DNA from 2 places in the Achromobacter pestifer genome. Region 1 is predicted to be linked to the other one. Evidence: riboswitches for the same ligand, from Rfam matches in the RefSeq annotation. Region 1 holds a riboswitch; the other holds the start of a gene.

The links. Region 1 has a riboswitch for glycine ahead of FOC84_RS24345 (D-amino acid dehydrogenase). Riboswitches for the same ligand answer to the same signal wherever they lie in the genome.
Region 2: another riboswitch for glycine. It lies ahead of gcvT (glycine cleavage system aminomethyltransferase GcvT); the one in region 1 lies ahead of FOC84_RS24345 (D-amino acid dehydrogenase).

What each region holds. Positions count from the first base shown of each region.
Region 1 covers NZ_CP053985.1:5,133,632-5,148,928, reverse strand. Annotated here, with positions in the region: gene FOC84_RS24400 (trans-sulfuration enzyme family protein) at 1-635, opposite strand, end outside; gene FOC84_RS24395 (methionine ABC transporter permease) at 690-1,346, opposite strand; gene FOC84_RS24390 (methionine ABC transporter ATP-binding protein) at 1,327-2,430, opposite strand; gene FOC84_RS24385 (MetQ/NlpA family ABC transporter substrate-binding protein) at 2,449-3,264, opposite strand; gene FOC84_RS24380 (CopD family protein) at 3,420-3,845, opposite strand; gene FOC84_RS33500 (DUF2242 domain-containing protein) at 3,938-4,813, opposite strand; gene FOC84_RS24370 (spinster family MFS transporter) at 4,961-6,337, opposite strand; gene FOC84_RS24365 (AraC family transcriptional regulator) at 6,462-7,472, shown strand; gene FOC84_RS24360 (NAD/NADP-dependent octopine/nopaline dehydrogenase family protein) at 7,590-8,687, shown strand; gene FOC84_RS24355 (3-hydroxybutyryl-CoA dehydrogenase) at 8,704-9,699, shown strand; gene ampC (class C beta-lactamase) at 9,715-10,851, opposite strand; glycine riboswitch at 11,006-11,097, shown strand; glycine riboswitch at 11,099-11,190, shown strand; gene FOC84_RS24345 (D-amino acid dehydrogenase) at 11,235-12,464, shown strand; gene FOC84_RS24340 (DJ-1/PfpI family protein) at 12,491-13,057, opposite strand; gene FOC84_RS24335 (PLP-dependent aminotransferase family protein) at 13,152-14,597, shown strand; gene FOC84_RS24330 (metal-dependent hydrolase family protein) at 14,633-15,297, opposite strand, start outside.
Region 2 covers NZ_CP053985.1:3,656,234-3,671,530, reverse strand. Annotated here, with positions in the region: gene gcvH (glycine cleavage system protein GcvH) at 1-356, opposite strand, end outside; gene gcvT (glycine cleavage system aminomethyltransferase GcvT) at 455-1,555, opposite strand; glycine riboswitch at 1,642-1,764, opposite strand; glycine riboswitch at 1,800-1,895, opposite strand; gene FOC84_RS17605 (ZIP family metal transporter) at 1,951-2,844, opposite strand; gene FOC84_RS17600 (superoxide dismutase) at 2,875-3,489, opposite strand; gene FOC84_RS17595 (NAD(P)/FAD-dependent oxidoreductase) at 3,638-4,840, opposite strand; gene FOC84_RS17590 (arginine/lysine/ornithine decarboxylase) at 4,840-7,101, opposite strand; gene FOC84_RS17585 (hypothetical protein) at 7,366-7,818, opposite strand; gene FOC84_RS17580 (GNAT family N-acetyltransferase) at 7,932-8,450, shown strand; gene FOC84_RS17575 (GGDEF domain-containing protein) at 8,460-9,701, opposite strand; gene FOC84_RS17570 (GNAT family N-acetyltransferase) at 9,867-10,718, shown strand; gene dcd (dCTP deaminase) at 10,723-11,286, opposite strand; gene FOC84_RS17560 (translocation/assembly module TamB domain-containing protein) at 11,391-15,098, opposite strand; gene FOC84_RS17555 (autotransporter assembly complex protein TamA) at 15,095-15,297, opposite strand, start outside.

The sequences.
Region 1 (15,297 bases):
AGGTACTTGGTGGCCGAATGCAGCACGATGTCGGCGCCATGTTCCAGCGGACGCTGCAGCACCGGCGTCGCGAACGTGTTGTCGACGATGGTCACCAACCCCTTGCCGCGGGCGATGGCTGACACCGCCGCAATGTCCACCAGTCGCAGGTTCGGATTGGCGGGCGTCTCGAAATAGACCGCGCGCGTCTTCGCGCCGATGGCCGCGGCCACGGTCTCGGGGCGGGTGAAGTCGGCGAATACCGCACGCACTCCAAAGCGCGCCAGGCCCTGCGTGAACAAGGTGAAGGCGGTGCCGTACACGATCTGGTCCACGACGATTTCGTCGCCGCTCTGCAATAGCGAGAACAGGGTGGCCGAAATCGCCGCCATGCCGGAGGCGGTCACCACCCCGGCCTCGGCGCCCTCCAGCGAGGCCAGGCGCTCTTCCAGCAGGGCTTGCGTCGGATTACGGGTGCGGCCGTAGACATAGCCCTGTTTTTCGCCCAGGCGGATCTGGTCGAAGGATTCGATGCTGTCCTGGGTGTAGGTGGAGGTGAGGTAGAGCGGCGGGGCCAGCGCGCCCTGCTCGTCCAGCGGGTCGTAGCCCAGGTGGATGGCGCGCGTGGCGAAACCGTGTTGCGAGGACTCGGACATTTCAGCGTTCCTGTGTTTTCGGGTAAGGCCGGGGCGCGTGGCCCCGGCGCGGAGTCAGCGTTTGTGGTCGGCGCGGCGCGACAGCCATTCGCCGGTGAACTGCACGATGGAGACCAGCGCGATCAGGATCACGATCACCTCGAACATCACGCGGGTCTCGTAGCGTTCGTAGCCATAGCGGATCGCCAGGTCGCCCAGGCCGCCGGCGCCCACCGCGCCCGCCATGGCCGACGCGTTGATCATGGCGATGACGCTGACGGTCATGCCGCCGATGATGCCCGGCAAGGCTTCCGGCAGCAGCACATGGCGCACGATGTGCCAGCGGCGGCAGCCCATGGCCCTGGCCGCTTCCACCAGGCCGTGGTCCACGTCGTTCAGGCTGACCTGGGCGATGCGCGCGAAAAACGGCACCAGGTTGGCCGACAGCGGCACGATGGCGGCCCAGGTACCCAGCGTGGTGCCCACCAGAAAGCGCGTGAACGGCAGCATCGCCACCAGCAGGATGATGAAGGGAATGGCGCGGAAGGTGTTTACCGTCACCGACAGGACCTTGTTGAAGCGCGGCCTGGGATACAGATTGCCTGGCGCGGTGACAGTCAGCACCACGGCCAGCGAGAGGCCGAGAACGATGGCGATGACGGCGGATACGCTCACCATCGCCAGGGTCTGCAGGAAAGCCTGCAGGTATTTATCAAGCATCGGCAGCGACATAACCCAGCACCTTGATCTGATCGGCCACCAGCGCGGCGCGCGCGGCCTCTTCCTGTAATGCGCCCGCCGGCACCGACACCAGCAGGCTGCCCTGGGCATGGCCGCGCAGGCGGTCCAGCCCGCCATGCAGCAGCGTCGCGCCGGGGCCGAGCGCGGCCAGCGCCTGCAAGGACACGCCATCCGGACGCCCTTGCCCCGTAAAGCGCAATCGCAGCACGGCCACGCCCTCGCGGCCCTGCAGGTCGGGCACGAGCCTCGCCGCCAAGTCCGCCGGCAGGTCGTGCTGCAAGGGCCGCAACAAAGCCCGCGTGGCATCGGCCTGGGGGTTGCCGAACACGCGCCAGACCTCGCCCTCCTCGACCTTGCGGCCGCCGTCCAGCACCAGCACCTTGTGGCAGACCTCGCGGATCACCGACATGTCGTGCGTGATCAGCACCACCGTCAGGCCCAGCTTGCGGTTGATGTCCAGCAGCAGGGCCAGGATGGACTGCGTGGTCTCGGGGTCCAGCGCCGAGGTGGCTTCGTCGCACAGCAGGATCTCCGGCTCGTGCACCAGCGCGCGGGCGATGCCCACGCGCTGCTTCTGGCCGCCGGACAGCTTGGCCGGGTAGACGTCGGCCTTGTCGCGCAGCCCCACCAGTTCCAGCAGTTCCTCCACCCGGGCACGCGCCGCGGCGGGCTTGACGCCGGCCACGCGCAAGGGCAAGGCCACATTCTCGGCCACCGTCTTGGCGGACAGCAGGTTGAAGTGCTGGAAGATCATCCCGATGCGGCGGCGCAGCCCCACCAGCGCGTTTTCGTCCAGCCCGCCCACGTCCACGCCGTCCACCCGCACCCGGCCGGCACTGGGCCGTTCCAGCATGTTGATGGAACGCAGCAAGGTGGACTTGCCCGCGCCGCTGCGTCCGATGATGCCGAACACCTCGCCGCGGGCAATGGAGAACGACACGTCGGACAGCGCGGCCACCTGCCCCTGCACGCCTTCGTAGCGTTTTTGCAGGCCCTCGAACACGATGTGCGCATCAAGGACCTGGGCCTGCAGCGTGGCGCTTGCCAGCCCGGCCGTGGAGAATTCGTGTTGCATCATTGCCCGATTCCCGCCTCAGAAAACCGGAATCACCGAACCTTCGTACTTGCTCAGGATGAACTGCCGCACTTCCTCGGAGTGGTAGGCCTTGACCAGCTCGGGCACCCAGGGCGCGTTCTTGTCCTGTTCACGCACCGCGATGATGTTCACGTAGGGGTTGTTTTCCTTCTTCTCCACCGCGATGCCGTCGCGCGTGGCGATCAACCCGGCCTGATAGGCGAAGCTGTTGACGATGGCCGCGGTATCCACGTCCGGCAGCGAGCGCGCCAGCACCACCGAGGCGCTCTCCACGAAATTGAGCTTCTTGGGGTTGGAGGTCACGTCCGCCAGCGTGGCCGTGCCTGTGGCCGGATCGAATCCATCCCTCAGCGTGATCAGGCCCTGGTCGCGCAGGATGACCAGCGCGCGCGTCTGGTTGCTGGGATCGTTGGGGATGCCGACACGGGCGCCGTCGGGCAGCTCTTTCAGCGACTTGTACTTCTTCGAGTAGAACGCGATGGGCGAGATCAGCGTGTTGGCCACGGACACGAGCTTGTAGCCGCGCTGCTTGATCTGGTCGTTCAGGAAAGGGATGTGCTGGAAGGCGTTGGCGTTGAGGTCGCCGTTGTTGAGCGCCTCGTTCGGGCTGGCGGTGCCGGTGATCACCACGGGCTCCACGGCCAGGCCGTTCTTCTTGGCGACCTGGGCCACCACCTCCCAGATCTGCTCGTCGACGCCGCCGCGCACGCCCACCTTCAAGGGCTTGGGATCGGCCGAGAAAGCCGGGCCATGGAACATTGCCGCCGAAGCGAGCACCGCGCCCAGCAGGCGCTTGAAGAAACGGGAAGTCATATTGGAATCGCCTCTCAGGCTATGCGGTTATGAGAGAAACGATTCTAGGGAGGGGGACGGACCGCGCGAACGAATAGTTCGTTGAGTCCTTATTACAGGGGCGTTTGGTTATGGCGGTTGGGCATATGGTCCCGGCACATGCCCAGCCGCGCGGATCAGAAGGGCTTGACGACCACCAGCGTCACGATGGCGGCGGAGGCGACGACGGTGAACGGCGCGTACAGATCCACCAGCGGCGGACGCCTGGCGCTGCCGTTGGCCATGCGGCGCAGCGCCGCGCTCTGGATGCCGAGCAGCGCCGACAGCGCCAACGCGAAGCCCACCTTGACCCAGATCCAAGTCATGGCGAACCAGCCGAAGGTCATGGCCAGATGCAGGCCGACCAGCCAGGTCAACACCATGGCCGGCGTGGTCACGTACAGCGTCCAGCGGCGCAGCGCGCCCAGCATCTTGCGTTCCTTGGGGGCTTCCTCACTGTCCTGCGGCTGCGAGGACAGCAGGAACAAGGACACGAACAGCGATCCGCCCAGCCAGGCGACCACGGCCGCCACGTGGAGCATTTTCAGGAGTTGATAGGTCATGGTGCCCGGGATTATCGCCGGATGCGGGCCGCGCCGCGAATCGGCGCGGCGCATCGGTTTGCGCCAGGGCAAACCGACGCGGCGTCGCTGCCCTACTTGGCAGCCTCGGAGCTGGCCGGCGCGGCGGGCGTGGGAGTCGATGCGGGTGCGCTGGATGCAGGGACAGCAGACGCAGGAGCAACAGACGCAGGCGCGGACGCCGCGGGCGTCGGAGCCGTCGGCGCAGGGGCCACGGCGGCGGGCGCGGCGGATGCAGGCGCGGCCGGTGAACTGGAACCTCCTGCCGACGGTGCTTTCGGCGATTCACTGGCATCATTGGCCGCCGCCGGATTCAGCGTATCGGCCGGCTTGTCCGGAGATTCCGCCGGCTCGGGCGGCGCGGCCTTGGGTTGCGGCTTGCCACGGCCGCCCGCGGGCGCTTGCGGCGCGGCGGCGGCCTGCGCATCCGGCAGGAAGCGCTGCAGCAGCTGGAAGAACCCTTCATAGAACTTGGGCCGCGCAACCGTCTGGCTGCCCGTCTTCACCAACGAATCGTCGCTGGAGCCGAATGGCATGGACACCTGGCCCAGCACGCTCACGCCCACGCTGGCCGAGCTGTTGGTGCGCTTGATCGAATAGCGGTCCTGCACCGCGTTGGCGAACACCGTGGCGCGTTCGTTCGCACTGCCGTCGGAGGCGCATTCGATGTTGAAGGCGATCTGCGTGTGCTGCCCGTTTTCGTCCTGGAAATTCTTGTGCCCGGTGACCCGCGAGCCCTCGAACTTGTCGATGTTGTAGCCCTGGCTCAGCAAGGCGCGACGGCCCGCGTCGCAGGCGGCGACGTTGCTCGCGGCGACGGTGCGCGAGTAGGTGTTGTTCTGGGTGAAGTCTTCTTTTTCGAACTCTGGCTTGGGGGATGAGCATCCCGCCAGGACGCCCACCAGGGCAACGGACAGGGCCAGCGACGAACTGCGGGGAAAACGGGGCATGAATTAGGGGAACAGTAATGCGTCAAGCGTCCGTTATAGCGCATCCCCGGCACCATTTCTTTTACGAGGAATGTGCAGTTCAACGAAGAGGTAACAGAGTTCAAAAAAGGGCCGCATCGCGGCCCCGGGCAGCCCTGGCAGCCGCTTTCAGGAAGACACGCGCGCGGGCGCAAGCGGTGGCGCCTCTTGCGCTTCCAGGTTCAGGCTGCGCCGATAGTGCTTGCAGCCCGCGGCCAGCAGGCCAATGCACAGCACCGTGGCCACGCCGACCAGGACCGACATGGACTGCCCGACCGCCGCCGGGTTCTTGAACAGCCGGTCCGTCAGCATGGCCACCGCGGTGGTGCCCAGACCCAGCCCGATCAGGTTCGAGATCAGCAGGAACAGCGCCGACACCTGGGCGCGCAGCTGATTGGGCGGAAGTATCTGCATCGCGGCCGTCGAGGTCGGCATGGGAAACGAGGCGAAGAACATGGCGGGCAGCAGCAAGCCCACCGACAGCCACAGGGAATCGACCTGGGTGAAGATCACCGCGGGCAAGGCCATGCCCGCCGCGCCGATCACGCCGGCGCGCAGCGGCGCATCGCTGTAGCCGCGCTTGGCCAGCCAGTCCATCAACCAGCCGCCGCAGAACACCCCGGCGGTGTTGGCGACCAGCACCACCACGCCCAGCATGTAGCCCGCTTCCACGGGCGACATGCCGAACTTGCGCATGTAGAACGCCGGCGTCCAGCCCAGCAGCGCGAACAGCACCATCGCATAGAACGAGAAGCCCAGATAGTGGCAGAAAAAAGTGCCGCGATGGCGGCCCAGGAAGCGGAAGGTGTCCTTCATGGCGGGCTTCTGCACCTGCCCCGCGGCATTGCGCCGCAAGCCCAGCCGCTGGGGATCGCGCACGGTCAGCAGGATCAGCAGCGCGATCAGCAGGCCGGGCAACCCCACGATGAAGAAGGTCACCTGCCACGGCCGTATTGCGCCTATCCAGGGCAAGGTAACGGTGTCCACGCTCTTGAGCAGGTCGATGACATAGCCGCCGATCAGAAAGGCCATGCCGCCGCCTATGAACGAGCCGATCGAATAGATCCCGACGGCGCGTCCCAATTTTTCGCGCGGAAACATGTCGCTGAGCATGGAGTATGTGGCGGGCGACAGCGCCGCCTCGCCCACGCCCACGCCGATGCGCGCGAGGAACATCTGCGCGAAATTGCGCGACAGGCCACAGGCCGCGGTCGCCAGGCTCCAGAAGGCCACGCCGATCGCGATGATCTTCGGCCGGGAATAGCGATCCGCCAGCAAGGCGATCGGAATGCCCATGAAGGCGTAGAACAAGGAAAACGCCAGCCCGTGCAACAAGCTGAATTGCGTGTCGGACAGCTGCAGATCGTGCTTGATGGGTTCGATCATCAGCGCCAGGATCTGCCTGTCGACGAAGGAAAATATGTACGCTAGCATGCATATCACCACGACGTACCACTCGTAGGCGTAGCTAGGTTTTGATCCGTGCCGCGGGCTGCCGTCAGTCATGGTTTGTTTCCCTTGTATGGTGGTGAGATCTGCCCATCGCCCAACGGGCCGGGTTGCGCCTCACTTGCTTGCAGGCCCATCTTTTGTAGGTCTTTGCGCGGCCAGCCTCTATACGCCTGACGCAATGACTGTTCCCGCTGCGCAGGAAAGCATGTTCAACGACACCAATCCGCTGGACCGCCATTGCTTGCTGGACTCGGGCAACATCGCCGAGATCAAGGATCAGGTCAGCCAACACCTATGGTCGCACCGCATGTGCGTCCCTCCGGGAAAATCCCTGCAATCCCGCCTGTACGGCGTCTTCTTCGGCAATGCGGCGCTGTTCGATCTGCATTACGGCGCCGAGGTCGAGATCGACGCCGGCGACATCGCCAGCTACTACCTGATCCGCATCACGCTGCAAGGCTCCGGGCTGATCACGCTGGGCAAGCGCAGCGCCTCCATGAACGCGGGCAGCCTGACGATCTCCTCGCCCTCCGAGCGCAGCGTGATCCGCATCGGCCGCGACTGCCGCAACCTGATCCTGCGCGTCGAGCGCGAGGCGCTGGAACGCCAGTTGCAGCGGCTGCTCGAGCGCCCCGTCAAACAGGCGCTGGTGTTCGACCTGCAAATGGATGCCGACGCTCCCGGACCGGTGGCGGTGCGCGAAACGCTGGACTATCTCTGCCGGCTGTACCGCCACCCCGCCATCGAAGGCGTCACGCAGACCCTGGCCGCCGGTTTTTCCGACTACCTGCTGACGCTGCTGCTGACCCAGCTGCCGCATAACTACTCCGAGGCCCTGCAGGCGGACCGCCGCCAGCCGCTGCCGCTGCACGTGCGGCGCGCGCGCGATTACATAGAAAGCCATCTGGACCAACCGCTCTCGCTGATGGACCTGGCGGCCCACTGCGGCGTCTCCGTGCGCACGCTGCAAAACGGCTTCTCGCAGTTCCTGAAGCAGAGTCCCAGCGACTACGTGCGCAACCAGCGGCTGGCGCAGGTGCACGCGGCGCTTGCGCAGGCCGGTGAAGGCGACAGCGTCACCGACATCCTGCTGCGGCACGGCATTTCCAGCTTCGGACATTTCGCCACCCACTACCGCAAGCGCTACGGCTGCCTGCCGTCGGACACCCTGCGCCAGGGCAGGCATTAGGCGCCGCCGGGCGGCGCGTGGATTCGCTTGCCGGATCGGAACGCCGCTTGCGCGTTCGGCGCAGCCTGGCCTGCGCGCCGCCGCTAGGATCAAGGCTCCAACAGACGGAGCTTGACCATGAGAATCAGCGTCATAGGCGGCGGCCACGGCTGCTACGCGGCGGCGGCCGACTTGTTTGAAAAAGGCCATGAGGTGCGCTGGTGGCGGCGGGACTGGGCAGCCTTCCAGGGATTGCGGGACGCGGGCGCGTTGACGGTCACCGATTATCGCGGCACGCGCCAGCTCCCGCTGGGCGACGGACCGCGGCAATTGCAGCTGGTGCGCGACCTGGCCGCGGCCGTCGCGGATGCCGAGCTGCTGGTCATACCCCTGCCGTCCACCACCCACGAAGCGCTGGCCCAGGCATTGGCGCCGCTGCTGCGCGACGGCCAGGTCGTGTTCCTGCCGCCTGGCACCTTCGGCTGCTACGTCTTCGCCCGCGCCATGAAAGACGCCGGCAATTCCGCCGATACGGCCTTCGCCGAGACCGGCACCCTGCCCTATCTGGCCCGCAAGCATGGCGAAAGAGTCGTCGTCAGCGGCTATGCCACCCGCCTGCCCACGGGCGTCTTCCCGCGCCGGCTGTCGGAGCATGCGCTGGCCGTGGTCCAGCGCGCCTACCCCAGCATCGAACCGGTAGAGGACGGGCTTTCCGGCGCGCTGATGAATGCCGGCCCCATCATCCACCCGCCGCTCATCATGATGAACGCGGGGCCGCTGGAACACTTCGACAATTGGGACATCCACAACGAAGGCACCCAGGCCTCCATCCGGCGCGTGACCGACGCGCTGGACGCGGAGCGCATCGCCATCCGCGCGGCCCTGGGCTATGCCGCGCCGCACTTCCCGCTGGCCGACCACTATGCCGCCGAAGGCGACGAATGGATGTACGGCCGCGGCGCCCACGGCCGGCTCACCGACAGCGGCGACTGGCGCGAGGACATAGACCTGCACACGCACCGCTACATGCTCGAGGACACGCGGCTCGGCCTGTCATTCCTGGTATCCGCCGGCCGCTGGGCGGGCGTGCCGACGCCTGTGGCGCAAGGCTTGCTGAGCCTGGCCAGCGCGGTGACCGGCCGCGATCTCTACGCCGAAGGACGCACGCTGGAGCGCCTGGGCCTGGACCGCCTGTCGCGCGACGGCATGCGCGAACTGCTGGCTGAAGGCTGCTGACACGAGGATGCATGCCATGAACGAAAAACTGTGCGTGATCGGCGCCGGCCGCATGGGCGTGGGCATCACGCTGTCATACATCCATGCCGGACTGGACGTCACGCTGATAGACATCAAGCCGCGCACGCCCGCTGAGCAGGCCGAGTACTTTGCACGCGTGCGGGACGATCTGCGCCGCGAACTCGGCATCCTGTCCAGGCTGGGCTTGCTCGATGCCTCGCAGGCGGAGATTGCGCTGGCGCGCGTGCGCTTGTGCGCGCGCGAGGATGCCGAAGCAGACCTGCGGCAGGCGCGCGTGGTGTTCGAAGCCGTGCCCGAACGCCTGGACGCCAAGCGCGACGCCTTTCTATGGCTGGGCGCGGCCTGCGCGCCGGACAGCATCATCGCGTCGACCACCTCCACCTTTCTCGTCACCGAACTGGCGGAATTGGTGCTGGGCCCGCAACGTTTCCTGAACGCGCATTGGCTCAATCCCGCTTACCTCATTCCGTTGGTGGAAGTGAGCCGCGGCCCCCAGACCAGCGAGGCCGCGACGCAGGGCCTGCTGGAAACGCTGCGCCTGGCGGGCAAGAAGCCGGTGCAATGCGCCCCCGCCGCCGGCTACATCGTGCCCCGCATCCAGGCCCTGGCCATGAACGAAGCGGCTCGCATGGTGGAGGAAGGCGTGGCCAGCGCCGAAGACATCGACACGGCCGTGCGCCTGGGCTTCGGCTTGCGCTTCTCGGTTCTAGGGCTGTTGGAATTCATAGACTGGGGCGGCGGCGACATCCTCTACTACGCCTCGCGCTATCTCGCCGACGCCATCGATCCGCGCTTCGCCTCGCCCGCCCTCATCGCCCGCAACATGGAACAAGGGCGCAACGGGCTGCGCGACGGCCAGGGCTTCTATGACTACGCCGGCGTGGACCTGAACGCCTACAAGATGGAGCGGTTGGCGCAGTTGTGCAAGCGGCTGGAAGTGATGGAGCTGCTGCCCCGCTACGACGCGGCGCGCCAGCCGCCTGCGCGCTAGCCCGGGCCTGCGCGCCTATTTATCCCATTCGTCCAGGATCCGGTACGCCAGCCGGACCCTGGCCTCGTTCGGATAGTTGCGGTTGGCCAGTATCACGATGCCCAACCGCTTCGACGGCACGAACGCCACGTAGCCGCCGAAGCCATTGGTCGAACCCGTCTTGTTGATCCACACGGCCTCCTGCGGCGGCAGCGGCGGGTTCAGCGCGGCCACCGGCTGGCTCTGGCTGTTGTAGTTGCCGGCGTTGGCCGTCAGCAACGCGTCCAGCGTCGCCGGATAGCGCAGTTGCTCCCAGGCCAGGTCCTGGGTCATATCGCCCAGCTGGTAATAGCCGACGTGCGTCTGCGCGATCGCATCGCGCAGTTCGGCATCGGCGAGGTTCAAACCCATGTTCGCGTCGACGAAGCGGATCAGGTCGCGCGCGCTGGTCTTCACGCCGTAGGCCTCGTCCGCCAGCACGCCCGGATTCACGCGCACGGGCGCGTCCTGCTTGTTGTAGCCCTGCGCGTAGTCCGCCATCCTGGCGGCGGGCACGTCGATGTAGGTGCTGGTCAGGCCCAGCTTGGGAAACAGGTCCCGCTCCATGGCCGCCTTGAACGGCCGGTTCAGGCTCTTGGCCGCGACCACGCCCAGCATGCCGATGCTGGGGTTGGCGTAGGTACGGTACGTGCCGGCGGCATGCTCGGGCTTCCAGGCCTTGAGGTAAGCCATCAGCTGCGCCTGGTTCTTGATCCCGTCGGGCACCTGCAGGGGAAAGCCGCCGGTCGTGTGCGTGCCCAGGTTGATCAGGCTCAGTTTGGCAAAGTCGCTGCCGGCGAGCTCCGGCAGGGTCTTGGCCGGGCTGTCGGCCAGGACCAGGCGGCCGCGCGCCTGCGCGTAGGCCGCCAGGGTCGCGGTGTAAGTCTTGCTGATGGATCCGATCTCGTAGAGCGTGTCGCTGCCGGCCGGCTTGCCCGTTTCCCTGGACGCCACGCCGTAGTTGTAGAAGCGCTGCGCGCCGTTGCGGGTGACGGCGATCGACAGGCCCGCGATGCCGTGTTCGCGCATGACGGCCTGCGCCGCTTCGTCGATCGCGCGGTCGGTCTCGGCCTGACCGGCTTGCGCCAGGGCGCAGCCCCCAGCCATCAGTGCAAACAACCCCGTGCGCAGCATTCTGCTCAGGCGCATACCCGTCATCCCTTTTCGTATTGAGTCCCGTGGCGCCGCGGCGAACGGCGCGCATGCATCGTAACGCGGCGCGGCGCTCCATTGGTACTAACCCTTAGCCTCATTTCCGAGAATTTTGGCTATTCTCGCCTCGTCGATCCAAAACCCCGCAGAAGAGACCTGTCCCAGCGGCAGGCGCCGACGGAGCAACCGCCCCGGAAACTCTCAGGCAAACAGGACTGCGCGGTCTAGACAATCTGGAGAGAGGCGCCAAGCGCGCCCACCGAAGGGGATCCCGCCGCCGCTTGCGCCGCGGGTGAAGCTCTCAGGTACAGAGACAGATGGGGTGCTGCGGCCGGGTGGCCGCGGCCACTCAATCTGGAGCCATCATGCCCCGCATCGCCATCATTGGCGCCGGTATCACCGGCGTCACGTCCGCCTATGCCCTGAGCAAACTGGGATACCAGGTCACCGTCTATGACCGCCAGCGCTATCCCGCCATGGAAACCTCCTACGCCAATGGCGGCCAACTGTCGGCCAGCAACGCCGAGGTCTGGAACAGCGCCGCCACCGTCATGAAAGGCCTGCGCTGGCTCGGCCGCCGCAACGCGCCGCTGCTGCTCAACCCCCGGTTCAGCTGGCACAAGTATTCATGGCTGGCGCAGTTCGTCGGGCAGATCCGCAACTATCGCCGCAACACCATCGAGACCACGCGGCTCGCCATCGCCGCGCGCCAGCATCTGTACGCCATGGCCGAGGAAGAAGGCATAGATTTCGATCTGGAACGCCGCGGCATCCTGCACATCTACCACGACGCCGCCAGCTTCGAGACCGCGCGACGCGCCAATGCCCTGCTGCAGGAAGGCGGGCTGGAACGCTACGCGGTATCGCCCGAGGAAGCGCGCGGCATCGAGCCCACGCTGCAAACCCCCTGCTACGGCGGCTTCTACACGCCCTCGGACGCCACCGGCGACATCCACAAATTCACCAGCGGCCTGGCCCGCGCCTGCGAGCGCCGCGGCGTGCGCTTCGCGCAGGACGCCGACATCCGCAACATCAGCGTGGACGGCGCGCCGTACGTGCTCGACGTCGCGCGCGAGGGCGGCACGCGCCACGAACAGCACGAGGCCGACGCCATCGTCGTCTGCGCCGGCGCGGTCAGCCGGCAGTTCGCCAGGCAGCTGGGCGACACGCTCAACATCTACCCGGTCAAGGGCTACTCCATCAGCGTGCACCTGGACGACGCCGCCAGCCAGGCCGCCGCGCCGCATGTCAGCCTGCTCGACGAAGCCGCCAAGATCGTCACCAGCCGCCTCGGCGACCGCTTCCGCGTGGCCGGCACGGCCGAATTCAACGGCTTCAACATGGACATCCGCGCCGAACGCGTGCAACCGCTGGTGGACTGGACCCGCAAGCACTTCCCCGGCATCCGCACCTCGCGCGTGGTGCCCTGGTGCGGATTGCGCCCCATGACCCCCAGCATGATGCCCCGCGTCGGCCCCGGCAGGCGGCCGGGCGTGTTCTACAACACGGGGCATGGGCATCTGGGCTGGACCTTGTCGGCGGCGACCGCGCAGATGCTGGCGGCGAGCGTGCGGGAGGGGGTGGGCGAGGTTTGAGAACGTAGAACAGCGCCACCGCGCGCTCACTCCACCTTGGCGATCATCCCCAGCATCGCCTCGGACTTTTCCTTGCCCAGCAAGCGCTCGACGATCCAGCCCGCGAGATCCTGGGTGGACAAGCAGCCGCCCGCCGATGCCACATTGCCGTGCACGACCAGCGCTTCGTGCACGGTGCTGATTCCCATCGACTCCAGTTCGGCGAACACGCCGGGATAGGTCGTGGCCGTCTTGCCTTCCAGCAAGCCCAGCTTGGCCAGGAACAGCACCCCCGAATCGATGGCGCCGATCACCTGGCGGTCCGGATCCAGTTGCAGGCGGGCCATGAAGTCCGCGTCCGCCAGCTTGGCGCGCGAACCCGGACCGCTGACGATGAACACGGCGTCGGCCTCGCGCAGCTCTTCCAGCTTGCCGTGCGGCCGGAAGCTGATGCCGGTGTTGGACCTGACCTCTTCGCCATCGGAACAGATGCGGACCGACCAGGGCCCTTGGTAGTTCACATAGTCCGGATCCTGCACGCGGTTGAACAGGTCCCAGGGCAGGAACAGGTCCACATCGGTAAACCCGTCGTAGGCAAGCATTGCGACTTTCATCAGTCTCTCCAGTCTAGACAAGACGTGATGCTAGTGTCGCCGCCAGCCTATCTGTATAGTCAGATATCCAACAAAACCACCTATACAGAATTCAATGGCCGCTTCCGCCACCACATATGGCCGCATTGCCTCGCGGTTGGGCGCCGTGATCGCACGCGGCCAGCTCGCGCCGGGAGACAAGCTGCCGTCAGTGCGGCAACTGGCGTTGGCCAACAAGGTCAGCGCGCCCACCGCCGAACGCGCCTTGCGTGAGCTGGAATCGCAGGGCCTGGTCGTCGCCCGCCCCCGCTCCGGCTACTACGTGGCGCCGCGCCACCAAGCGCCCGTTGCGCGTCCGGCGCCCCAGCGTCCGTCCGCGCTGCCGCGCCCCGTCACGCTGACCGGGCAGGTCCACGACCTGTTCGCCCAGGCCCGCTCGCCCGACCTGGTCATGCTGGGCGCGGCCACGCCTTGCCCCGACTGGCTGCCCAACCGCGAACTGGCCCGCAGCGTCGCTGCCGCGCATCGCCGCCTGGGCGCACAGGGCGTGCTGTACAGCGTGCCGCCCGGCCGCGCGGACCTGCGCCGCCAAATCGCCAAGCGGGCGCTGCGCTGGGATGGAAACCTGGATCCCGACAAGCTCATCATCACTGCTGGCGCCACGCAGGCCATGCAAATCGCCCTGGGCGTGGTGACGAAGCCCGGCGATACGGTCGCGGTGGAATCGCCCTGCTACTTCGGCACGCTGATGCTGCTGAAGGCGCACGGCCTGAAGGCGCTGGAGATCCCCGCGCACGCGGACTGGGGCATGGACCTGGAGGTGCTCGATGGCGCCTTGAAGCGCTACCGGATCGCGGCGGTGATCGTGTGTCCGACCGCGAACAATCCGTCCGGCTTCACCATGCCTGCGAAAGCGAAGCAGCGGCTGGTGAAGCTGATCGCGCGCGCGGGTGTGCCTCTGATCGAAGACGACCTGTATGGCGACATCACCATGCAGCCGCAACGCGAACCTTCGTGCAAGACCTTCGATACCGCAGGCATGGTGCTGTATTGCTCGTCGGTGTCGAAAACGCTGGCCCCAGGCTGGCGCACCGGCTGGCTGGAGGCCGGCCGCTACGTGCGCGAAGCCACGGAAAAGCGCGTCGAAGCCAGCCTGGCGGGATCGCCCGTCATGGAGGCGGCGCTGGCCGATCTGATGCTCAATGGCGACTACGACCGGCACCTGCGGCGCTTCACAGCCAGGACGCAGGCCTCGATGCGCGCCATCTCGGCGCGGATACGGTCTACCTGGCCCGCAAGCACCCGCTACACGCAACCGGATGCGGGGTTCCTGCTGTGGCTGGAATTGGCAGCAGGAACCGATACGCGGGAATTGATGCGACAGGGGCAGGCCGAAGGTTTCAGCGTCTGCCCTGGCGCGATGTTCTCGGCGGACGGCAAGCGGTTTGCAAATTGCCTGCGAATGAACACGGCATTGCCGGCAACGCCGCAGCTGCTGGCGGTGATAGACCGGATCGGAGAACTGATTGCGCAGCGCGCGGCTACAGCACACCCCGCCTGACGGAAGAAGACGCCCCCTTGCGGGCGCCCGAGGGTTCAATGCGCCACGGCCTCCCTGAGGTCCTCCGTGGTCTGCACCGCCGCGGCATCGCTGCGCCCGCCTGGACGAGTGTCCTTGCACACCTGCCCATCCTTCATCACCAGCACGATCCTGTCCGGATCGACCAGCAGCGACAGATCCTTGAGCGGATCGCCATCGACCATGACCAAGTCCGCCAGATAGCCGGCGCGCAGCATGCCCAGTTCATCCGGCCGCTGCATGATATGGCCGCCCAGGCCGGTGGCGGAAACCAGCGCCTCCGTGGGGGTCATACCGATGTAGTCGACGAAATACTGGAGATCATTGGCGTTGGTACCATGCGGCATCCAGGCAAAACCGTAGTCGCCTCCGGGCAGGATGCGGATGCCCCGCTTGTGCATCTTGCGCAGCGACTCCGAGGCGATTTCCAGTTCGCGCTTGTAGCCCATCTGTTCGGCGATGGCGGGCGTGATGCCGTATTCAGAGGCATTGAAGGCGGTACGGATCAACCAGCCTATGCCGGGCGCGACGAAATGGCGGTCCTTGTTGGCTTCCAGCATGTCGAGTGCCTCTTCGTCGGCGAAGCTGGCGTGGTAGATCATCTCGATGCCGTGACGCACGCATTGCTTGACCGACTCGCTGGAGCGCGCGTGGGCCGCGACGCGCTTGCCATAGCGCTTGG
Region 2 (15,297 bases), 1.5 Mb from region 1:
TAGCCGGCGGCGTCGAGCAGCTTGTCGGCGTCGGCGGCATTGACCGGCTTGATCTTGAAGATCCAGGCGGTGAAAGCCGATTCGTTGATCAGGTTGGGGTTGTTTTCCAGTTCTTCGTTGAACGCGACGATCTCGCCGGCCACGGGCGCGTAGATGTCGGAAGCGGCCTTGACCGACTCGACCACGCCAGCGGTCTCACCGGCGTTCAGCTTGGCGCCGACCTTCACGTCGCCGACGAAGACCAGGTCGCCCAATTGGTCCTGGGCGGTATCGGTGATGCCGACGACGAACACGTCGCCTTCGGCTTTGACCCATTCATGGGACTCGGTGTACTTGCGATCGGTGGGCAGACTCATGGGAACTCCTGAGGGAATGCGGGTAGATGAATGGTGTTGCGCGCCTCGCGCGGGCGGCCATCGCCCCAGGGGCCGGCGGCTCGCGCGAAGCTTCGAGTTTACGAGTGTTCGACCGCTTTGCCGTTACGCACGAACGGCAATTTGCAGGCCAGGGCGGGCACCCATTTGCCGCGGATGTCGACTTCGACCGTGTCGCCCGGCTTGACGCCTTGCGGCAGGCGGGCGAAGCCGATCGACACGCCCAGCGTGGGCGACATGGTGCCGCTGGTGAGCTCGCCCATGCCATCCTTGGTGCGCACGGCCATGTGCGCGCGCATGACGCCGCGCTCTTGCAGCTTCAGGCCGATAAAGCTGGCCGGGGTGGCGAATTGTTCCAGGGCGTCGCGGCCGATGAAACGGCGCTCGGCGTTCTTCAGGGACACGGTCCAGGTCAGGCCGGCCTGGTCGGGCTGGGTCAGCTCGTCCATGTCCTGGCCGTAGAGGTTCATGCCGGCTTCCAGGCGCAGCGTGTCGCGCGCGCCCAGGCCGCAAGGGCGCACGCCTTGGGCAACCAGATCGCGCCACAGCTGCACCACCTCGGCGGCGGGCAGCACGATTTCAAAACCGTCTTCACCGGTGTAGCCGGTGCGGGCCACCAGGGTGTCGTCGCCCACGCGGGCGGCCACGAAAGGGGTCAGCGGTTCGCTGGCGGCCTGCCAGGCCGGGCGCGCGGCCCAGACCTTGGCGCGGGCGTTCGGCCCCTGCACCGCCACCATGGCCAGGTCGCGGCGCGGGGTGATGGCGACGTCGAACTGGCCGGCCTGCTTGACGCGCTGCATCCAGGCGACGTCCTTGTCGGCCGTGCCGGCGTTGACCACCACGCGCCATTCGTCGGCGGCGAAGAAATAGATGATCAGATCGTCGATCACGCCGCCCTGCGGATTCAGCATGCAGCTGTACAGCGCCTTGCCGGGCACGGTCAGCTTGGACACGTCGTTGGCGACCAGGCGTTGCAGGAACGCAAAAGCGTCCGGGCCGGCGACGTCGACGTTCAGCATGTGCGACACGTCGAACATGCCGGCGTCCTGGCGCACGACATGGTGCTCTTCCAGCTGCGAACCGTAGGCCAGCGGCATGTCCCAGCCGCCGAAGTCGACCATGCGGGCGCCAGAGGCGACGTGTTCTTCGGCCAGCGGGGTGCGTTTGAGGGTTGCGGACATGCGCGGAAACTCCGGGACGGCAGTGTTGCCAGGGTTACGGAATGCCGGTGGCGCCAAGCGGACTGCGCTGGCACAACGGCTGAATCTTCCGCCCCTCTGTCCTTTTGCCTGAGAGTTGCCCCGCGTGGCGGGTTTGCACCTTCGGCGCCTGGGCTGCTCGCTATGTCCCTAGTTCAGGGGCGGCGCCAGGTCTCTCCAGAGTACTGTTTTGCCGCGTCCATGCGGTAAGAAAACCGGGACGGGGCAAGCATGGGCGGTATGGGTTACCTGAGCGATTCTGGGCGAATTGCGCCTTCGGCGGCGGCCGGACATACAGGCCGCTCTCTCCCGCAACATGCGTGACAGCGCCGAAAGCATACAACGAAAGCCGCGGCCAGGGAATGCCTGCGGCGGCCTCAACCCAGCGCCGTGTCCAGCAGCATCATGAGCACGAAGCCCAACATCAGCCCGCAAGTCGCGTAGACCTCATGCCCCTTGCGGTGCGATTCCGGGATGATCTCGTGACTGATCACGAACAGCATGGCGCCCGCGGCGAAACCCAGGCCCCAGGGCAAGAGCGGCTCGGACCAACCCACCACCGCGGCGCCCAGCACCGCGCCCAGCGGCTCGACCAAGCCGGACAGCATGCCCAGCGCCACGGCGAACGCGCGCTGGTAGCCCGCCGCCAGCAGCGCCACCGCCACCACCAGCCCCTCGGGGACGTCCTGGATCGCAATGCCAGTAGCCAGCGCGGTGCCGCGCATGGCGTCGTTGCCCGCATAGCCCACGCCGATGGCCAGGCCCTCGGGCAGGTTGTGCAGGGTGATGGCGAAGACGAACAGCCAAGTGCGGCGCAGGCGGTGCGCCTCGATCCCTTCCCTGCCCTTGATGAAATGCTCGTGCGGCAGGGTGCGGTCCATCAGCAGCAGCACGGCCGCCCCCAGCAGCACGGCGGCGCCCACCGTCAGCCCTGCGCCCCAGGGACCGTAGCCCAGGTCGCGGCCCGCCGCGATGCCCGGCGCCACCAGCGAAAAAGCGCTGGCCGCCAGCATGACGCCGGCCCCGAAGCCGAACATGCTGTCCTGCATTTTTTGCGGAATGCTGCGGGCGAACAGGATGGGCAGGGTGCCCAGCGCCGTGGCGGCTGCCGCCACCAGCCCGCCCAGCAGGGCATCGGCCACGTGCGGCGCGCGCACGTCCAGATAGGCCCACAGCTGGTGCAGGCCCAGGCAGGCCACCAATACGGCCAGGGTCCACACGCTGATGCTGGTGGCTGCTGGCCGCACGCGATGACGGCTGAAGGTATTCATGTGCCGCTGCCCTCCTTGCCAGGGATGCGCTCAGCGCTGCGTCGCCGCGTAACGGCGCGCCACTTCAGGCCAGTTCACAACATTGTAAAAGGCGCCGATGTACTCGGGCCTGCGGTTCTGGTACTTAAGGTAGTAGGCGTGCTCCCACACGTCCAGCCCCAGGATGGGCGTGTTGCCATGCATCAGCGGGCTGTCCTGGTTGGCGCTGCTTTCCACCGTGAGCTTGCCGGCCGGCGTGACCGAAAGCCAGGCCCAACCGCTGCCGAAGCGGGTCAGCGCGGCCTTGGTGAAGGCGTCGCGGAATGCGGCTTGCCCGCCCAGCTCGGCTTCGATGGCCGCCGCCAGCGCGCCGTCCGGCTCGCCCCCGCCCTCGGGCGACATGACCGACCAGAACAGGCTGTGGTTCGCATGGCCACCGCCATGGTTGCGCACGGCGCCGCGGACGGTTTCGGGCAACTGCTCCAGCCGCGCCACCAGGGACTCGACCGGCTCATTGGTGACGATGCCCGCGCCTTCCAGCGCGGCGTTCAGGCTGTTGACGTAGGTCTGATGGTGCTTGCTGTAGTGGATCTCCATCGTCATCGCGTCGATGTGGGGTTCCAGCGCATCGTAGGCGTACGGCAGGGGCGGAAGGGTGTAAGCCATGCATGTCTCCGTGAGATCCGCCCCCTTGTTCGAGGCTAGATCAATATCGAAAACATAAATGATAAGTATTTTTATTTAATATCACAACGGCAAGCTTCCAATTCTTGCCATAGCGCCGGCCTATCGACGCCATGGCCCTAGGTGGAAACTACAGCGCCTTGCCGCAGGCGACGCCCGAAGCCCAGGCCCATTGGAAGTTGTAGCCGCCCAGCCAACCCGTAACGTCCACGGCTTCGCCGATGAAATAGAGGCCGGCGGTGGTCTTGGCCTGCATGGATTTCTGGTCCAGCCCGCGCGTGTCCACGCCGCCGCGCATGACTTCGGCCTTTTTGTAGCCGGCCGTGCCGCTGGGCACCAGGGTCCACTGGTGGATGTCCTGCGCCAGCGCACGCAAGGTCTTGTCCGGCGCGTCCGCCAGGCGTAGCGCCGCCAGGCCGGGCTTGCCGCCCTGCTCCGCCAGGTGCAGCCAGCGGTCGGCCAGGCGTTTGGGCCAGAGGCCCGCCAGCACGGTATGCAGCTGCTGCCGGTTGCCTGACTTCGACGCCAGCAGTTCTTCCGCCAGATCGCGGCCGGGCGCCAGATCGATCACGATGGGCTCGCCGGGTTGCCAGTAGCTGGAAATCTGCAGGATGGCCGGACCGGACAGGCCCCGGTGAGTGAAGAGCAGATCCTCGAGGAACTCGCCGCGCGCCTTGCCTTGCCCTGTTTGCAGATTGACCTCCAGCGCCACGCCGGACAATTCGGACAAGGACCGCCACTGCTCGGCATCGAAGGTCAGCGGCACCAGGGCGGGCCGCGGCTCCACCACTTTCAGGCCGAATTGCCGCGCGATCTTCAGGCCGAAATCGGTGGCGCCCAGTTGCGGAATGGCCATGCCGCCGGTGGCGACCACCAGTTTCGCGGCGCGGATCGGACCCTGGCTGGAGCGCAGCTCGAAGCCCTGCTCGCCATGGCCGATCTCGGACACCGAGCAGCCCATGCGCCACTGCACCCTGCCCGCGTCGCATTCGGCGCGCAGCATCTCGATGATGGATTCGCTGGAATCGTCACAGAACAGCTGCCCGCGATGCTTCTCATGCCAGGCGATGTGGTGGCGCTTCATCAGCGCCAGGAAATCCTGCGGCGTGTAGCCCGCCAAGGCCGAACGGCAGAAATGCGGGTTGTCGGAGAGGAAGTTGGCGGGGCCGGCGCCGATGTTGGTGAAGTTGCAGCGGCCGCCGCCGGAAATACGGATCTTCTCCGCCAGGCGCTCGGCGTGGTCGACCAGCACCACGCGCAAGCCGCGCTGGCCGGCGACCGCGGCACACATCATGCCCGCGGCGCCGGCGCCGAGTACTGCTACATCGAACATCAGTCTTCGATCAGGCAGTCGACGTAGTAGCGCTTTTCGCCATCCGGACCCACTTCGTCGGCCAGGCCGTGGATGTAGGTTTCGAAACCGGGGAAGCGCTCGTTGAACTCACGCGCGAACTGCAGGTACTGGACGATGGTGCGGTTGAAGCGTTCGCCCGGGATCAAGAGCGGAATGCCCGGGGGATACGGCGTCAGCAGCACGCCGGTGACGCGGCCTTCCAGCTTGTCGATGTCGACGCGCTCGACCTCGCGGTGCGCCATGCGGGCAAACGCGTCCGACGGTTTCAGCGCCGGGACCATGTCGCTCAGGTACATCTCGGTGGTCAGACGGGCCACGTCGCGCTCGCGGTAGGCCTCGTGGATCTGCTGGCACAGATCGCGCAGGCCCATGCGCTCGTAGCGGCGATGGTCACGGCAGAATTCCGGCAGGATGCGCCACAGCGGCTGGTTGCGGTCGTAGTCGTCCTTGAACTGCTGCAAGGCGGTCAGCAGCGTGTTCCAGCGGCCCTTGGTGATGCCGATGGTGAACAGGATGAAGAATGAATACAGGCCGGTCTTCTCGACCACCACGCCGTGTTCCGTCAGGTACTTGGACACCAGCGCGGCCGGAATGCCGGTTTCGCCGAAGCTGCCCGACATGTCCAGGCCCGGGGTAATGACCGTGGCCTTGATCGGGTCCAGCATGTTGAAGCCTTCAGCCATTTCGCCGAAGCCATGCCAGTGGTCGTTGGATTCCAGGATCCATTCGTCGCGGTTGCCGATGCCTTCGGAAACCAGGCGGTTCGGGCCCCAGACCTTGAACCACCAGTCGTTCTTGCCGAACTCGGACTCCACCTTGCGCATGGCGCGGCGGAAGTCCAGGGCTTCGCGGATGCTTTCCTCGACCAGCGCGGTGCCTCCCGGCGGTTCCATCATGGCGGCGGCCACGTCGCAGGACGCGATGATCGCGTACTGGGGCGAGGTGGACGTGTGCATCAGGTAGGCTTCGTTGAAGACGTTGCGGTCCAGCTTGCGGGTCTCGGACTCCTGCACGATGATCTGCGAGGCCTGCGAGATGCCGGCCAGCAGCTTGTGCGTGGAGTGAGTGGCGAACACCATCGCGTCCTGGCTGCGCGGGCGATCCACGCCGATGGCGTGCATGTCTTGGTAGTACTCGTGGAACGAGGCGTGCGGCAGCCAGGCTTCGTCGAAGTGCAGCGTGTCAACATAGCTGCCCAGCTGCTTCTTGATCATTTCGACGTTGTAGATGACGCCGTCGTAGGTGCTCTGCGTCAGCGTCAGGATGCGCGGGTTCTTGTTCACCGCTTCGCGCGCGAAGGGGTTGGCCTCGATCTTCTTGCGGATGTTGTCCGGATGGAATTCTTCCAGCGGGATCGGGCCGATGATGCCCAGGTGATTGCGCGTGGGGCGCAGGAACACCGGGATCGCGCCGGTCATCGTGATGGCGTGCAGGATCGACTTGTGGCAGTTGCGGTCCACCACCACCACGTCGCCCGCGGCGACGTTGGCATGCCACACCACCTTGTTCGAGGTCGAGGTGCCGTTGGTTACGAAGAAGCAGTGGTCGGCGTGGAAGATGCGCGCGGCGTTCAGTTCGGATTCGGCCACGGGGCCGGTATGGTCCAGCAGCTGGCCCAGTTCGTCCACCGCGTTGCAGACGTCGGCGCGCAGCATGTTCTCGCCGAAGAACTGGTGGAACATCCGTCCCACGGGGCTCTTCAGGAACGCCACGCCGCCCGAGTGGCCGGGGCAGTGCCAGGAATACGAGCCGTCCTGCGCGTACTTGACCAGTTCGCGGAAGAACGGCGGCGGCAGGCCGTCGACGTAGCTGCGGGCTTCGCGGATGATGTGGCGCGCCACGAATTCGGGGGTGTCCTCGAACATGTGGATGAAGCCGTGCAGTTCGCGCAGGATGTCGTTCGGGATGTGCTCGGAGGTGCGCGTCTCGCCGTACAGGTAGATGGGGATGTCGGCGTTGCGAAAGCGCAGCTCGCCGATGAAGGAGCGCAGGTTCTTGATGGCGCTGGCCACGTCCTCGGGCGAATCCACGTCGAATTCTTCATCGTCGATCGACAGGATGAAGGCGCTGGCCCGGCTCTGCTGCTGGGCGAACGAACTCAGGTCGCCGTAACTGGTCACCCCGATCACCTCGACGCCCTCGGCCTCGATCGCCGCGGACAAGGCGCGGATACCCAGACCGGACGCGTTCTCGGAACGGTAGTCTTCGTCGATGATGAAAATGGGGAAGCGGAATTTCATGCAGGCGCTCCTGGGGCAAGGCGGGTTCGGACGCGTAACGCGGCGCGAGTGTACTTCTAGGAAAAATCCGCCTGATGACAGACGGCGCGAGCACCCGCCAGGGCGGCGGGAATGGCCGAATTGTAGGGCTGTTTTTCTTACAGTCCTAAGGGAAATCCCGGAATGGCCCGAACAGCCGTTGTCATCGCGCCAAAAGCGGACGTTTTCAGCACAGAGACCCGGGCTGCGCGGGGGAGCAAACCTGGCGCCTGAAGCGCCGGGACGCTAGCGGATGGTGCGGGCCTCGCCTGCCTGCAAGGCCGTCAGGAACTGTTCGAAATAGGGCGGGATGGCCTCGGCCGACCCGTAGCGGATGCGTCTTTCGACCTTGGCGATGGCGCCGAAGCAGACCTCGACGCCGGGTTCGCCGCAGACCAGCACCACCGGATCCTCGTCATCGCACACTTCGTAGAGCCCGCCATGCGCGCGGCGTCCCACCTCGTAGAGGTAGGCGGCGGCGCCGACGGTCTGCATGGGGGTGAGAGGCAAGGTCCCGAGGTGGGCGGCCTCCAACGCCTCGTCCAGCGCATGGACGCTGGACGGCGTGTAGTCCAGCACGGCCCCGGTCGAACCGGCAGCCTGGACAAAGTCCTGCGCGGCCCCTGCCACGCGCGCCACGAACTCTTCCTGGACTTCGTCGCGCTTGGCGTCCTGGTTTGTCTTGAGGAAACCGAACATCATTGGCTCCTTTGTGAAAACCGCAAGCGGCGTTAGGACCATTATAGGCAGCGTGTCCCCCTATACTGCCCAAACCGCAGCCTAACGTTCCCTAATCCCAACACTTGCCTGCCATGCTCCCTGTCATCGTCCGACGCCTTGTTCCCGCCGACGCCGCGCCGCTGCGCCAATTGCGCCTGGATGCACTGGTGGAAACCCCCGAATCGTTCGGATCGAGTTACGAAGAGGAACACACGCTGACATTGGAGGACATCCGCGGCTGGATCCAGCCTTCGGACGACAGCGCGATGTTCGGCGTGTTCCAGGGCGAGGCCCTGGCCGGCATGGTCGGCGTGGGCCGGCAGCGCAAACTGAAGATGCGCCACAAGGCGCATATCTGGAGCATGTACGTGGCGCCGGCGCAGCGCGGCCAGGGACTGGCCCGGCAGTTGATGCAGGCGGCGATCGCCCATGCCGCGGGCATGCGCGGCATCCGCCAGGTGCAGTTGAGCGTGACCGCCAACAACCTGGCCGCGACCGCGCTGTACCTCAGCCTGGGCTTTACCGAGTACGGACGCGAGCGCGAAGCGCTATGTGTGAACGGTGAACTCTACGACGAGGCGCTGATGGCGCTGCCGCTGGCCGGCAAGTAGCCTCCGGCCTCAGGCCGCGCCCGCCCGGCGCCGCGTGCTGTAGGCCCGCACCAGATTGCGGCCTTCGTCCTTGGCCTTGTAGAGCGCCTGATCCGCTGCCTTGATCACCGCCTCCGGCGCACGCAAGGCGTCGCTGCGTTCGGCCACGCCTATGCTGACCGTCACGCGCAGCGGCCGCGCATTGCGCGCGTCACGCCCGCTGCGGCGGCGCAGGCCGATCTGGTCGGCCTTGGGACGCGCCGGCTTGTCGCGCAGCCGCATCTGGTAGGCCTCGATGGCGCGTCTGACGCTTTCCAGGTGCGGCATGCTTTCCGCCGCGGTCTTGCCCGGGAACACCAGCGTGAATTCCTCGCCGCCGTAGCGGTAGGCGTGGCCGCCGCCAGGCACGCGCCGCAACTGCGCCGCCACCATGCGCAGCACCTGGTCGCCCACGTCGTGGCCATGGGTGTCGTTGAAGGCCTTGAAATGGTCGACGTCGGCCATCGCCAGCGTGTAGACGCGGCCCATGCGCTGCAGCCGCTCATTCAGCGCGCGCCGGCCCGGCAGGCCGGTCAGCTCGTCGCGGAACGCCATGTGGAAACCTTCGTGCGCCAGCGAGATGCACAGCGCCGTCAGCGCGGCGGTGGACATCAGCGCCAATTCGACGGGGTGCTGCGCCCCGCGCGGCAAGGCCCAGGCCATGCACACGAAGCCCAACCATTGCCCCGCCTGCTGCGGACGCCCATAGCGCAACAGCAGCAGGGTCAGCGTCAAGCCCGTGGCCAGCAGCGCAATCAGCCCTTCGATCGGCACGCTCAGGTGCGCCAACCTGCCTTGCACGGACAGCATGCCGAGCAGATCGGACACGCCGTCCTTGCCGGCCAACGCGATCGCGGCCGCGCCGGCGGCGATCAGGCCTATCCGTGCGGCCGTGTCCAGCAGCATGCTGGAACGCTCGGACCACAGGGCGTTGATGGTGTAAGCCAGGGACCACCACGCCAGCGCCGGCCCGACGGCCCAGGGCGCTTCCGTGGCCAGCGTCGGCCAGGCCGCCGTGGCGGCCAACACGCTGAGCATCAGCACCATGGTCTGCGCGCGCTGGTACATCAGGCACACGGCGACGCCGATCAGCGCCATCACCCAGGGCACGAACGGCACGATCTGCGTCAGGGCCGGCGGCCATTCGCGCCACAACAGCAGCCCCACCGCGGCGGCCACCGGCAGCGCGGGATAGAACAACAGAGGCAGCCAGGGGATATGGGGGTAACGCACGGATCGGGGCTTTTTAACGCTTGCGGAAATGACGTCGCCAAATCGGCAAACACATGTACTGTCTTTTACGGACGCCGCGGCAGCGTTCTTTAACGCATACGCTGGTAACACTGGGCGCGGCGGCCATGATATGTTTTTCGCCTCCAACCCGCAGACGGACTCCAAATGCGCATCCTGGTCAACATCGACGTGCCCGATCTCGAACACGCCATCGACTTCTATCACCGCGCTTTCGGCCTGACGCTGCGACGCCGGCTGGGACCGAAGGCGGCCGAGATGCTGGGGGCCGAGGCGCCCATCTATCTGCTGGAAAAGGCCGCGGGCACGCCCGCCGCCGGCGCCACGCGCCAGCCGCGCGACTACGCGCGGCACTGGACGCCCGTGCATCTGGACGTGGTGGTGGAGGACGCCGACCGCGCGGTCGAACAGGCGGTGGCCGCCGGCGCGCGCCTGGAAGACCCGGCCGTCTCGCACGACTGGGGCCGGATCGCCCACCTGAGCGATCCCTACGGGCACGGCATCTGCATCCTGCAGTTCCTGGGCCGGGGCTACGACGAGTTCGCCACGCCGCAACTGCAATATTCACCCGTCTCGGAAGCCGATTTCGAGGCTCTGCTGGCGCTGCGCATCGAAGCCATGCGCGAAAGCCTGGAACGCCTGGGGCGCTTCGATCCGCAGCGCGCGCGCTCGCGCCTGCGCAGCACGTTCCGGCCGGAACATACCTGGTCCATCGAGCAGGACGGGCAACGGATAGGGTTTTACGCGCTGATCCCGGATGGCGACGGCCTGCGCCTGGACCATCTGTACATCCGCCCCGCCGCACAGGGCGCGGGGCTGGGCGGACAGGTCATGCGCAAGATCCTGCGGGAGGCCGACAGCCTTGGACTGCCGGTAAGCCTGAGCGCGCTGCGCGGCAGCGACTCGAACCGCTACTACCGCCGGCACGGGTTCGTGCAGACCGGCGAAAGCGAGTGGGACATCGACTACCTGCGGCCGGCGCCGCAGCGCGCGGACTGAGACTTCAGGTGCGCGGCAGCGTCACGCCGCGCTGGCCCTGATATTTGCCGCCGCGGTCGCGATAGGAGGTCTCGCAGACTTCGTCGCTTTCCAGGAACAGCATCTGCGCGCAGCCTTCGCCGGCGTAGATCTTGGCCGGCAACGGCGTGGTGTTCGAGAACTCCAGCGTGACGTGGCCTTCCCATTCGGGTTCCAGCGGCGTGACGTTGACGATGATGCCGCAGCGCGCGTAGGTGCTCTTGCCCAGGCAGACCGTCAAGACGCTGCGCGGAATGCGGAAATACTCGACCGTGCGGGCCAGCGCGAAGGAATTGGGCGGGATGATGCAGACGTCGCCCTTGAAATCCACGAACGAACCTTCGTCGAAGTTCTTGGGATCGACGATGGTGGAATTGATGTTCGTGAAGATCTTGAACTCATCGGCGCAGCGCACGTCGTAGCCGTAGCTGCTGGTGCCGTAGCTGACGATACGCCCGCCATTGGCCGTGCGGACCTGCCCTGCTTCGAAGGGTTCGATCATGCCGGCTTCGGCCTGGCGGCGGATCCAGCGGTCGCTTTTGATGCTCATGGTGGGAATGGTGCTAGGGAATGGAATGGACGCCATTTTATCCCGAGCGCGGATGCGCCGCCGGCGAGGGGCCGGGCGGGCCGATGCCGCCCCGCCCGTTCGCCTCAGTTCCCCCAGAAGGTCCGGTAGACCAGCGCGATGCCGTTGACCGCCCCGCCCTTCAGGTCCACCGACAGGCCGCGCGCCAGACGGTAGCTGGCCCGGCCCACGGTATCGGTGCCCGAGAGCGCCTGCTCGACGCTCAGGGTGATGCCGTTGGCGAAGGTCTTGCTGGCCACCAGGAATTGCGTGGCCAGCTGGCTGTCGCTGTCCCGGTTGACGTCGCCGGCCACCGTGCGGTCCGGCAGGATGCTGCCCGAGCTGCCGATGTTGCCGGTCTTGATGCTGACGTCGTCCAGGCCGAACTGCTTGTAGAACGGCTGCCCGCCGCCCAGCAGCGCCGTGCCCACCGACATCAGCAGCGCGGCGTCGCCGCCGCTTTCGTCGGGGCCGCGGCCCAGCAGCAGCCAGGAGAGCTTTTCCACGTCGCTGACATCCGGGTAGGACACCAGATCGATGCGCGGCCGCTGCGCGGTGCCGACCACCTTGACGCCCGCCTCGACCTGTTCGCCCGTGCGCAGCGCCTCGATGTCCAGCAGCGGGTTGTCCAGGCGGCCCTGGAAGGTCAGCGTGCCGCGGCTCAGGCGCAGCTTCTGGCCATAGGCCTCGATGCCGCCGCCGCGGGTGCGCAAGGCGCCCACGCCGGTCAGGCGCCCGTCGTTCAACATGATCTGGATGGAGCCCAGCAGGCCCGCGTCCAGTCCCATGCCGGTGATGTAGAAGCGCGGCCCCATGTCGAACTTCAGGTTCATGCTGGTCTGCAGCGGCGTGGAGACCGTTCCGGGGTCATCACCCGGGCGGCGCACCTTGACGTCATCGTCCAGCGAGGGCACGCCCTGCAGGATCTCCAGGCTGAACCAGCCCGCGTCCGCCTTCAGGTCGCCAACGATGTCGATGCGCGGCATGGCCGCCTTCAGGTCGATGACGCCGGACACCATGGCGTAGCGGTCCGAGCGCTGCAGCGCCGGGAAGCGGTACAGGGTCAGCCGGATGTCGCCGCCGCCGTCGATGAAGTTCCACTGTCCCTTGGCCTCGGCGTAGCCGCCCTTGGCCTCGGGATTGGTGGTGATCCACTCCTTGGTGCGCCATTCGGCCGGCATCACGCGCAGCGAAGCCGGGAAGCGCAGGCTCTCCAGCACCACCCGGTCGCCGTCCAGCCGCGCGGACAAGGTTCCGTCGATCAGCCGCACGCCGTCGTCGATGCGCACCACGCGCAGCTTGTCGCCCCGGATGTTGCCGCTGGCCGACCATTTGCCCGCCAGGGTACCCTGCGCTTCCAGATTGGCCTTGACCGAGCCGCCGACTTCCATCGAATCGCCCACGAACAGGCTGACCCAGGCCAGGTCGGCAATGTCTGCGTCCAGCTTGGCGCGCAGCGGCTGGCGCGGATCCAAGGCCATGCCGCCCTTGGCGTCCACCACCAGCACGGCGGTACCGGTGCCGTTGATGACGCCCATCTTGTCGGTGGCCAGATTGACCTTGGCGTCCAGGCGGCTGGCATTGGCGGAGGTCGGCGTGGCGGTCAGGTCCAGCACCAGCGCCCTCAAGCCCAGCGGAATGGGAGGATCGCCCGGTATCAGCAGGTCGCCCTCGCGGCGCGCAATGCGCGCCTTGCCGCCCAGCCGGCCATCGAACTTCAGGTCCCACAGCACGTCCAGCGAGATGCGGCGCTGGCCCTCCGGCACCATCGCGTTCACGCGGCTGGGCCGCTTGCCCAGCTTGGCCGCGGCCTCGGGATCGACCGCGCCGACCACCTGGCGCGCCATCGCGGCGGTGATCACCAGGTTGTCGGCCTGGCCAGCGGTTTCCCAGCGCTTGCCGCCGCCCCGCGATCCCCGATGCGTCAGGACCACGCGCTCCTTGCCGGGCAGGGTCAGGCTCAGCGCCGTCTGCCCCACCTGCCACTGCCATTGCGGCTCCACGGCGGACGGCAGGAAGGCCAGCGTGACCGGCCGGTCCACGGCCACGGTGAAGCCGGCGGTCTCTGCCGTCAGCCGCGAAAACGTGCCGCGCCATCCCGGCAGGGCGGCGTCCGGCGTGCCGGCCGGCCCCTTGCCCCAGGAACCGGCAAAGACGATGTTGGCCTTGGCGGGCGCCTCGCCCAGCACGCCCGGACGCGGCTTGGGCGGCGTGTAGCCGGCCGCCAGCTCGCCGCGGTGCGCGGCCAGCGTGCCCGCCAGCTTGCCCTTCAATTCCGCCCCACCGGGGATGCCGGGCCAGAATGCGTCCAACTGGGGCGCCTGAGCGTCCAGCGATAGCGCGCCATCCTTGGCGTCCAGCTCGCCCTTGGCCTGGATCCGGTTGCGGCCCAGTTTCAGGTCCACGTCCAGGCCGTGGATGCGCAGCCCGGCGAGGGGATCGGCATCGGGAGCGACATCGGTCGGCACGGCGGCGGAGGCCGGCGTACTAGCCGGGGTGTTCGCTGGCGCAGCAATATCCACCTGGGCCTTGAGCGCGCCGGTCAGGGGCTGCTTGTTCCAACGCGTGCCCTCTTCGAAGCGCAGGTCCACCGCGGCATGACGCAGCTGGCTCAGGTTCTCGATGTCGGCTTGCACGTCGCCGCGCACGGTCAGCAGCGCGGGCGGTATGTCCTTGCCCAGCCAGGGCGAGAGATCCAGGCGCTGGGCGCTGATCGTGCCCGCGATGCGCTCGCGGCCCGCGCCCTGAGCAGTATCGGATTGCAGGTCGAGCTGTGCGGCCAGAGTCGATTTGTCGGGCAATTGCGCCTGCGCCCGGGCGCTGCGCAGCACCAGCGCCGTGCGCGGCGCCAAGTCGGCGGTCAGGTCCAGCAGCAGGCCCGAGCCCTCGCCGTCCAGCTTGGCCTGGATACCATCCAGCGAACCGGCGGCATCGGCGCGCAGCACTACCTGGCAGGCAGGCCGGGGCGGTTCGGGCGGCATGGCGGGCGCCGCGTCCGCAGCCTTGGCGTCGCGCTTGGGATCGGCCTTGGCATCGGGCTTGGCGCCAGGCTTGGGCTCGGGTTTCCTGGCCGCGCCCGCAGGGCGGTCGTACACGCCGCTCAGCTTGTCGGCCTCGCACAGCGGAGAGTCGGGGCCGGTTCCGCGCGCGGTCACGTCCAGCCGCGCCGTGAACGGCCAGGGGTCGGCCATGCCTTGCAGCTCGGCCTGGCCGGAGACGTCCGCCTGACCAAGCTCCTGGCCCACGCGCAGGCTGGCGATGCGCAATTGCGCGCCCTGCTTGCCCGCGGCGAACGTGGCGTCGAGATTGCCCAGGGTCACGGGCAAGGGTACGCCGTCCTGTTCCAGCTGAAAGTCGCCCAGCGCCACCCGGTCCACGGCAATGTCCACCGGCAGTTCAGGCAGCGAGAACGGCTCGTCGCCATCTTCCGCCGGCGCCGTCTCGGGCGACGAAACCAGGCCGATGTACACCGAGCCCGCCGATACGTCGCGCACGTGCAGCAGACGGTCGCCCAGGGCGCGCCAGTTCACGTCCAGATGCAGGTCCGTGATGTCGACGCGGGTGCCGCCTACGTCAAGGTCCAGCTTGCCCACGGACACGCCGCGCAGCAACGATCCGTTCACGTCCAGCGCCTGGCCGTTCAATTGCTGGGCGGCCGTGGTCAGGAGCAGCCGCGTGCCGTTCTGCGAGCCGACCAGCCAGAACAGGAAGCCGCCTGCCAGCACAGCCAGCATGGCCAGGCCCGGCAACCACCACACCAGCACATGGCGCAGGAATTTGCGCAAGGCCTTCAAAACGCGATCCCCAAGGAAAAGTGCAGGCGCAGGTCGCGGTCGCGCTGGCCGTAGGCCACGTCCAGGAACAAGGGCCCGGCCGGCGTGCGCACGCGGGCGCCTACGCCGTAGCCCACCGCCAACGACATGTCGCCGAACGATTCCGCGGCGTCGCCGGCGTCCACGAACACGCCCATGCCCCAGCGTTCATTGAAATAGT